Regions from separate parts of the Janthinobacterium sp. 67 genome, predicted to be linked through region 1. Evidence: predicted binding sites of a transcription regulator. Region 1 holds the regulator's gene; each other region holds the start of a gene.
What was found. The regulator sigma-54, encoded in region 1, starts transcription at its own class of promoters, with help from an activator protein. The targets are predictions, from matches to a motif close to TGGCANGNAANCTGCTTT.
Positions count from the first base shown of each region.

Region 2: a site for sigma-54 is predicted at 1,858-1,875, ahead of CLU90_RS23135 (beta-propeller fold lactonase family protein). Genes of this name have one in related genera too.
Region 3: a site for sigma-54 is predicted at 1,314-1,331, ahead of CLU90_RS08070 (urease accessory protein UreD). Genes of this name have one in related genera too.

Region 1 is NZ_PGES01000001.1:4,656,186-4,659,462, reverse strand. It holds gene CLU90_RS20900 (enoyl-CoA hydratase/isomerase family protein) at 1-633, opposite strand, end outside; gene hpf (ribosome hibernation-promoting factor, HPF/YfiA family) at 765-1,124, opposite strand; gene CLU90_RS20890 (RNA polymerase factor sigma-54) at 1,194-2,672, opposite strand; gene lptB (LPS export ABC transporter ATP-binding protein) at 2,677-3,277, opposite strand, start outside.
Region 2 is NZ_PGES01000001.1:5,137,114-5,140,390, forward strand. It holds gene CLU90_RS23130 (TonB-dependent receptor family protein) at 1-1,734, opposite strand, end outside; gene CLU90_RS23135 (beta-propeller fold lactonase family protein) at 1,939-2,895, shown strand; gene adh (aldehyde dehydrogenase) at 3,148-3,277, shown strand, end outside.
Region 3 is NZ_PGES01000001.1:1,800,442-1,803,718, forward strand. It holds gene CLU90_RS08060 (urease subunit beta) at 1-66, opposite strand, end outside; gene CLU90_RS08065 (urease subunit gamma) at 88-390, opposite strand; gene CLU90_RS08070 (urease accessory protein UreD) at 417-1,283, opposite strand; gene CLU90_RS08075 (two-component system response regulator) at 1,414-3,277, opposite strand, start outside.

The sequences.
Region 1 (3,277 bases):
CAAGGCCTCGCCCGGCGTCGATTCGAACAGGTCCAGCAGGGCCCCCACCTGCGCTTCGGGCAGGTAGACATCGGCCAGGCCCGTGTACAGGGCGTCGGCCGCGTTGATCGTCAAGCCCGTCAAGCCCAGGTACAGACCCAGCTGTCCAGCCAGGCGGGACAGGAAATAGCTGCCGCCCACGTCCGGAAACAGGCCGATATTGACTTCCGGCATGGCCATGCGCGTGCGGCCCGTGACGATGCGCAGGCAGTTGCCGGGGCTAGCTTGCGCCACGCCCATGCCCCCGCCCATCACCACGCCATCCATCACGGCAATATACGGTTTCGGATAGAAATGAATCAAATGATTCAAAGCGTATTCTTCCGTAAAGAAATCTTCCAGCAAGGCACTGCCGCCTTGCGGCGTGGCCAGGCCCGCATCGTAAAAGAAACGGATGTCGCCGCCGGCGCACAGGCCCTTCTCGCTGCTGGAGCGGATCACGACGGCGTCCACCTGGGGATCATCGCGCCAGACCAGCAGGGCCGCGCTCAGGGCGCGCACCATGTCCAGCGACAGGGAATTCAAGGCTTTCGGACGGTCGAGCACGATGTGGCCCGTGCGGTTGCGGATGGCAGTCTGGACGAAGTCGCTCATGGCAGGCAGGAAAGAAGTGAAAGTGCAAACATTCTAGCGCCTGCGCGGGGAACATTGCGTTCCGCTGGGCGCAAAAAAGGGCGCAATGTGCGCCCTTAGTTGATCACAACCGGTTGAAAGTCGCAGGCCGCTTAGGCGGGGGCGAATTCTTCTTCCGAGCTGTCTGGCAGATGCTTGATCGCCTCTTTACCGTGCCCTTGCACTTTGGTTTTGTATTTCATCACTTGCCTATCGAGCTTGTCGATCAGGGCATCGATTGCGGCGTACAAGTCTTGCGCCAGGCTTTCCACATAGACGGTCTTGCCACTCAGACGCAGGTTGACTTCGGCCTTTTGACGTTTTTCTTTCTCTTTGAGGTTATCCACGGTCAGAATCACGGCGATATCGATGACTTGATCGAAATGACGTTTCACGCGCTCCAGCTTCGTTTGTACGTATTCACGGATGGCTGGTGTCACTTCGAGATGATGTCCGCTGATGGTGAGATTCATACACACTCCTAAAGATGATCGGGTTCGTGCGGTCCATCGTATCCGGCCCGCAGAGGAACCGAAAAAAACTTACAAACACTTACGCAGGCTCACTGGCGGAATTTTTAATGCTTCCCGGTATTTGGCAACAGTACGTCGCGCAATCACCATGCCTTGTTCCCCCAGCATGTCCGCAATCTTACTGTCGGATAAAGGATTTTTAGGGTCTTCTGCTCCTGTCAGTTGCACGATCAATGCCCGTATCGCCGTCGATGACGCTTCGCCCCCCGCTTCGGTGGCGACGTGGCTACCAAAGAAATATTTCAACTCGAACATGCCGTGCGGGGTCAGCATGTACTTTTGAGTTGTTACCCGCGAGATAGTACTCTCGTGTAAACCCAGTGTATCAGCTATTTCACGGAGCACAAGGGGGCGCATGGCAACGGCCCCATGCGAGAAAAAGTTCTTTTGTCTTTCTACTATCGCCTGTGCCACGCGCAGGATGGTGTCGAAGCGCTGGCGCATATTCTTGATCAGCCACTTGGCTTCCTGCAACTGTGCGCCCATGGCACCTTCGCCCTTGCCCTGCTTGAGCAGGTTGGCGTACATGGCGTTCACGCGCAGGCGCGGCATGACGTCGTTGTTCAGGGTCACTTGCCAGCCATTGCGCGCGCGCTTGACGACGACGTCGGGCACCACGTAATCGGACACGTCAGAGGCGAACACGGCACCCGGATGCGGGTTGCATTGGCGAATCACCGTCTGCGCTTCGCGCAAGTCTTCATCGTCGCAATCGAGGGCTTTTTTCAGCTTGTTGAAATCACGCTGGGCAAACCAGGCCAGGTGCTTTTCCACGATGACGAGGGCCATGCGCCGCGTCACCATGGCAACCTGCGGCAAGCGCTTGATCTGCAGGGCCAGACATTCGGACGCATTGCGCGCGCCCACGCCGGGCGGATCGAAACTTTGCAGCAGCGCCAGGGCCGTGCGCATCTCGTCCGCGTCGATTTCCAGCTCTTCCGGCAGGCGCGCCAGGATGTCGTCGAGCGACTCTTCCAGGTAGCCATTGTCGTCGAGCGCGTCGATGATCAGCTCGACCAGCGCGCGGTCGCGCAATTCGAGCACCGTCACGCGCATCTGCTCCATCAGGTGTTCGCGCAGGGTGCAGTGATGGGCTTCCAGTTGCGGACGGGAATCTTCGTCGTCGGGCGCCTTGCCCCGGCTCGCCTCGCTCCAGTCGCTGTCGCCGCCATCCACGGCGGCCGGGCCCTCGCCCGCCTCGCCGTCAAAGGTTTCCGCTTCAGCCGGCGCCGCGGGCGCCTCCTGGCCTGGCGGCTGGGGCGGCGCTTCGGCCGGCGCGGCCGTCGAACTCAAGGCGCCATCGGACAGCAGGCGCAGCGAACGGTCGAGCGGATCGTCGAGCCGTTCGAGCAGGGGATTGTCCGTCAGCAGTTGCTCTAGTTCCTGGTGCAATTCCAGGGTAGACAATTGCAACAGGCGTATCGATTGCTGCAACTGCGGCGTCAGTGCCAGGTGCTGCGAGGTGCGCAGCTGCAATGATTGTTTCATTGGCTCACATACGGAAGTGTTCGCCCAGATAGACCCGGCGTACCGACTCGTTCGCGATGATGTCGTCGGGGCGTCCCGACGCCAGCACCGAGCCCTGGTTGATGATGTAGGCACGGTCGCAAATACCCAGCGTCTCGCGCACATTATGATCGGTGATGAGCACGCCGATATTGCGCTCCTTCAAGAAGCGCACGATGCGCTGGATCTCGATCACGGCGATCGGATCGACACCGGCGAACGGCTCGTCAAGCAGCACGAAACGGGGATCGGTGGCCAGCGCGCGGGCGATTTCCACGCGGCGGCGCTCGCCGCCCGACAGGGACAAGGCCTGGTTCTCGCGCAACTTTTCAATCTGCAAGTCGGCCAGCAATTTATCCAGACGTTCCTCGATCTCGGCCTTCTTCAGGGGGCGGCCTTCGACGGTCTGGATTTCCAGCACGGCGCGGATATTGTCTTCCACCGTCAGCTTGCGGAACACGGACGCTTCCTGCGGCAGATAGGACAGGCCCATCTGCGCGCGGCGATGGATCGGCAGGCTGGAAATGTCCACGCCGCTGATGTCGATGCTGCCGCCGTCCGACGGCACCAGGCCGACGATCATGTAG
Region 2 (3,277 bases), 480 kb from region 1:
TTTTGTCGTGAAACCATATGGCAGGCTGGATTCGAGCGACACTTCCATACCCTGGCGCAAGGTCTTACCCGCATTGCGGTAGCTGGTACGCCCGCCGCTGGAACTGTCGACCACCAGCTCGTCGTTGGTCTTGATCTGGAACACGGCCGCATTGACGTGCGTGTTGTGGTTGATCCTCGCCTTGATGCCCGCTTCCAGGTTGGTGCTGGTGGCCGGTTTCAGCTGGTAATTGAAGCCGCCGCCCGTGCCCGAGTAAAACAGTTCATTCAGGGTGGGCGCTTCGAAACCGCGGGCGGCGCTGGCGTACACATTGACGTCCGGCGTCAGTTTGTACAGCAAGCCCAGCACCGGTGTCGTGTGGCTGAACTCCAGGCTGCCGCTGTCGTTCCCATTGCCGAGATAGCGGTCGTTGACCAACACTTTCATCTTGCTGTAGCGCACACCTGCGCTGAGCAGCCACGCTCCGCTTTGCCATTCCGTCTGGATATACGGATCGAGGCTGGAGACGACATCCTGCTCGTCGCGGCGCAGCTTGCCTTTCACGCCAAAGGTATTGCCGATGTAATTTTCATAGCCGGTGCGGTCATCGCTGGAGCGGCCGTAATCGATGCCGATGGTGGTGCTCAGCTTGCCGCCGGCCAGCTGGTTCACGTGCAGCCAGTTGGTGTCGATGCCGTAGAACTCGCGCTGGAAGTCGACCACGCCGCCCGAATGGCTGGCCGGCGCCTGGAAACCCTTGGTAAATGCCTGGTATTGGATCACGTCGCGGTTGCCGCCGTAGGCCGTCACGTGCAGGCGGTCGTCGCCGAACGACTGTTCATAGGTGGCGCCGATTTGCTGGTGGTCGATGCTCTTGCGGGTGTTGTAGCGCTCGGCCAGGGTGCGCTTCGGGTTTTGCGTATCCGTCGTGTCGATTTCTCCCGCGCGCGGATCGCGGGCAAACGTGGCCCAGGAGGCGCCCAGCGGATCTTGCGTATTGCCCTGGTGCAGGCTGTTGGCGACGATGGTCAGCTTGCTGTCATTCGTCGGCTTGACGGTGATCTTGCCGAACGCCTGTTCGCGCGCGGCGGCGCTGTGGTCGCGGAAACCGTCGGTGCGGAAGCGCGAGCCGTCGAGCACGTAGCCGATACCGCCTGCCTGGCCTTGGGCCGAGAGGTCGACCTTGCTGGTGCCGAAGCTGCCGCCCGTCACGTTCAGCTCGACGGATGGGGGATTTTGCCCATCCTTGGAAAACAGCTGGATCACGCCGCCCGAGTGGTTGCCATAGATGGCGGAGAACGGTCCGCGCAGCACTTCGATGCGCTCGGCCGTATCGAGGTTGAAGGTGGCGGCCTGGCCCTGGCCATCCGGCATGCTGGCGGGAATGCCGTCGCTGATCAGCTTGACGCCGCGCACGCCAAAGGCCGAGCGGGCGCCGAAGCCGCGCGACGAGATTTGCAAGTCTTGCGCGTAGTTCTGGCGGTTTTGCACCACCAGACCCGGCACGGCGGCCAGCGCTTCCGACGCGTTCACGCGGATCTGGCCATCCTGGATGCGGGCGCTGTCAACGACGTCGATCGAGGCCGGCACTTCCTGGCTGGGATGGGCAATGCGGCTGCCGCTGACGACCACCGTATCCATCAGTTGCCCGTTGGCCGGGGCAGCTGCCTCGGCGGCAAAGACGTGGGGGGCGAGGGTAGCGCTGCCGGCGACAAACAAGCTGGCGATGGTGTTCAGGCGGAAACGGTGCTGCATGCGGATTCTCCAATGTGAATAAAAGCCTGCTTTGGTCGCGTGCGCGGCGCAGGTCTGCATCGTTGTATCAAGCAATATGCCTGCCATGTCTCCATTGGTGGGCTGAAATTATACGCGTGTCAGTGGCACGGCGTTTGCATACAGCAATGTTCAGATGCGCCGATGCCGCGCGCTTTTCCTGTGTTTTGCCATCGAAAGGTGATTATGCCCAACTTCTTCTCGCGCTTGCGCCAGGTGTGCTGGCTGCTGCCTGCGCTCGCCAGCAGCGCCCTCCAGGCTGCTCCATTTGCCTATGTTCCCAATGAAAAATCGGGCACCTTGAGCGTGATCGACACGGCGACCGACCAGGTCGTGCGCCAGATTGCAGCCGGCAAGCGTCCGCGCGGCATCGCCGCCGACCCCACCGGGCGGCAATTGTTTGTCACGGACGCCGCCAGCAGCGCCTTGCTGCTGATCGATAACGCTGGCGGCACGCCCCTGCGCAGGGTGGCGCTGGGCAAGTCGCCCGAAGGCGTCAGCGCCTCGCAAGATGGTAGTCACGTGGCCGTGGCCGTCGAGGAAAACAATAGCGTGGCCTTGCTCGATGGCCAGACGGGCAGCTTGCTCGCCGATATCAAGGTACAGGGACGCAACCCGGAACATGCCGTCTTCAGCCCCGATGGGCGCTGGCTGCTGGTCAGCGCGGAAGAGGCCGAACAAGTCGATGTCATCGACGTGGCGCAGCGCCGCCAGGTGGCGTCCGTCGCCGTTGGGCTGCGTCCGCGCGGCATCGGCTTCAGTCCGGACTCGGGCCGCGCCTACGTGGCGTGCGAACTGGTCAATGCCGTCTACGTGATCGACATGGCCGCGCGCAAGGCGATTGCCACCATTCCCGCTGGAAAAAATGCCAATGGCATCGTGGTCCATCCCGGCGGCAAGCAAGTGTATGTCTCGAATGGCACGGACGGCACGGTAATGGTGATCGATACGGCCAGCAACAAGGTGACGGCCACCATTCCCGTCGGAAAGCGCCCGTGGAATATGGCCATCACGCCAGACGGCGCCAAGCTGTACGTGGCCAATGGCCGCTCGAACAGCGTGTCCGTCATCAACACGGCCAGCGCGCGCAAGGTAGCCGATATTGCAGTGGGTGAGTTGCCATGGGGCGTGGTGATTCGCTAGTGGCACAGGACCAGGTGTTCCAGTCTGGTACACCTGTTCCATTGTGCAGCGGCTCAAGCCCGGACATGCGCTGAAAAGCACACCGGTATTGACGCCACGCCCTTGTAACAAGGGGAAAAGCGGCTAAGTTTGTAGTGGGATGGCGAGCTGGCACGGCATTTGCGGAAGACTCCGTGTACTCACCCCATCTGTACCAGGACGTTTGATTTTAATTACAGTAATTCCATTCTAATTAACCCGATAGAGGACGACATGAATCTCGCAGACATCAGCAAACTGGGCGTAGCCAATCCTTTCAAACAACGCTATGACAATTACATTGGCGGCAAATTCGTTGCCCCAGTAAAAGGTGAATACTTTCCTAACATCACGCCGATCACGG
Region 3 (3,277 bases), 2.9 Mb from region 1:
GGCCGTGGCGCGCCCGGCATTCAAGCTGATTTCGCCTTCTTCCAATTGGTATTCGCCTGGGGTCATGAGGGGCTCCTTCTCAAAAAACTACGGTATCGGGTGGTGCACGGTCACCAGCTTGCTACCATCGGGGAAGGTCGCTTCCACCTGGATGTCGGGGATCATCTCGGCGATGCCGTCCATGACGTCGGCGCGCGAGAGTATCTTCGTGCCGTCCGACATCAGCTGCGCCACCGACTTGCCATCGCGCGCGCCTTCCATGATGGCCGCGCTGATCAGGGCCACCGCTTCCGGATAATTCAACTTCAAGCCGCGCGCCAGGCGCCGTTCGGCCAGCAGCGCGGCCGTAAAAATGAGCAGCTTGTCTTTTTCGCGGGGAGTCAGGTCCATGTTTTTCCTTGTGATTCCTTGCTTGTTCAAGTGTTCCAGATGCGGGGCACGACGGCGTCGCGTCCCAGCATGGCGGGGCGCAGCAGCTGCCAGGCGGCCAGCATGACGCGGCGCGCCGCCTCGCTGTCGCCGCACAGCAGGCGCACCACCACCAGCGATTTCATGTGCGTGGCGCCAAACGCGGCGCCGGCCGGCACGCCGATCCCGCGCACGGCCGCCAGCACGGCGGGCGTAACTTGCGTGCCGACGGCGATCAGGGTGGCGCACACCGTGTGGCCCGCCAATCCCAGCGGGCTGGCCATCAGCGCGCCGCCGGCCGCCAGCACGCCCTGTTCCCACCACAGCAGCTTGCCGCCGCGGCGGATCTGCACCTGCTGATCGATGCTGCCCGTGTTGAAAACTTCACCCGAGGCGCTGCGCCCCAGGCAGACGATGTCGCAGCCGATGTAGCTGGCGTCGGGCGCCAGTTCCACCTCGTGGCGCAGGCGCACGCAGGCCTGGTCGAAGAAAATGCTTTCCTGCGGCAGCCACTCGATGGCCGCGCCGCTACCGGCGCGCAGCACGACGTGCTGGCCCGAGACATGCCCGTTGGCGCGGTACCATTTGGCCGCGCCCGGCGACGTGAGCAAGGCGCGCGCGCCCTCGCCCACTGTGGCGTCGACGGCCAGCTGGTCGCCGCCCACCACGCCGCCGGGCGGGTGGATGATGATGGCGTGGCAGACGGCGTCGCCTTCCGGGTACAGGGGCTTTTGCACGCGCAGGGGGCCGCTGTGCGTGCGCTCGACGAGGCGGCTGACGCCATCGTGAAGCGCAAAACCCAGGCGCAGCTGCGCCTGCCAGGCGCTATGCGTGCTGGCTGGTGAAGGCGTGGCTGGATGGGGTCTGTCTGGCATGCGTGGCAATCGCGTAAATAAGCGATTACCTAAGCAGGATATGTGCCAGCGTCAGGGGAAGGAAACGTGAGAATCGCGCACCGCGCTGCAGCGGACGCACCGGCATGGTGCATCGGCCGCACCGCGGTATTTAGGTCGCGGCCAGGGTGCGCCGTTCGCGCAGCAAGGCCGTGAAGGCATCCGCGGCCAGCGGACGGCTGAAATAATATCCCTGCATTTCATCGCAGCCGTGTTCCGTCAGGAAGTCGACCTGTTCGCGCGTTTCCACGCCTTCGGCGATGACGCGCATGTCCAGGTTGTGCGCCAGCGAGATGACGGAGCGGGCGATGGCCGCGTCGCTGCTGCTGGTGGTGACGTCGTCGACGAAGGATTTGTCGATTTTGAGCACGTCGATGGGAAAGCGTTTCAGGTAACCGAGGCTGGAATAGCCGGTGCCGAAGTCGTCGAGCGAAATGCCCACGCCGATATCCTTCAGGCGCGTGAGGGCCGCCACGGCCTTGTCCGGGTCGCCCATCACCGTGCTTTCCGTGATCTCGATGCCCAGGCAAGCGGGCGCGATGCCGTATTTGCGCAAGGCCGCCTCGACGAAGGGCACCGTGCGGTCCTGCGCGAACTGCTTGCCGGACAGGTTGACGGCCACCTTGATGCTGCCCAGGCCCGCGTCGTGCCAGGCGCGGATTTGCGCGCACACGCTTTCGAGCACCCATTCACCGATGGCCGTGATCAAACCGTATTCCTCGGCCAGCGCGATGAAGAGGCTGGGCGGCACCTTGCCCAGCACGGGGTTATCCCAGCGCAGCAGGGCTTCCGCACCCAGCAAGGCGCCCGTGCGCAAGCACATCTGCGGCTGGTAGTGCACGTCGAATTCATCGCGGCCGATGGCGCCGCGCAGCTGCTGCTGCATGGCCAGGCGGGCGCGGATATCGCTGCCCATGCGCTCCGTGAAGAAGGCGTAATGGTCGCGTCCCATTTCCTTGGCGCGCACGAGGGCCGTGTCGGCGTGGCGCAGCACGTCGTCGAGACTGTCGCCATCGGCCGGGCACATGGCGATGCCGATGCTGGTCGTCAGGGCCAGGCGTTCGCCATCGACGCTCAATTCTTCGCGCAAGCCGGCCAGGATGGTTTGCGCCAGCCCCAGGGTGCGTCCCAGCAGGGCATCGTCCTGCAGCAGGATCTGGAATTCGTCGCCGCCCTGGCGCACCACCGTGTCGCCCTCGCGCACGCAGCCGGACAGGAAACGCGCCACCACTTGCAGCGCCTTGTCGCCGACGGCCTGTCCATGCGAATCGTTGATGTTCTTGAAGCGGTCCAGGTCCAGGCACATCAGCACCACCTGCTGGCCGTCGCGCACGGCGTTCGCGCGCGCCTGTTCGAAGCGCTCGCGCAGCAGCACGCGGTTCGGCAAGCCCGTCAGCGCATCGTGGTAGGAGAGGAAGTCGATCAGGTGCTGCTCGGCCTTGCGCTCGCTGATGTCGAGGAAGACGCCGATGTAGTTGACGACGGCGCCATCGGGGCCGTGCACGGTGGAGGCGCTGAGCAGGCAGGGATAGGTGTCGCCGCTCTTGCGCCGCGTCTGCACCTCACCCGACCAGCAGCCGCTGCTGCGCAAGCCCTGGCGCATGGCCTGCAGCACCGCTTCGCCCGTGTGTTCGGCGTGCAGGCGCAGGATGTCCGTACCCACCACTTCCGGCGCCGCGTAACCGGTGATGCGTGTAAAAGCGGGATTGGCCGTGACGATGACGCCCGATGCATCCGTGATCAGGATGGCGTCCTGCGTCGCTTCGAAGACCTGGCCCGACAGGCGCAGCAACTCTTCATTGGCGCGGCGGATCTGCACTTCGCGCGCCAGGGTGCTGGCCACCTGTTCCAGTTCGGCCGTGCGTTCGGCCACCCTCCGCTCAAGGTTGGCGCGCTCCTGCGCCAGCTGCAGCTGCGCACGCGCCAGGCGCACATGGGCGTCCGTGCGGGCCAGGATTTCCTCGGCCTGGAAGGGC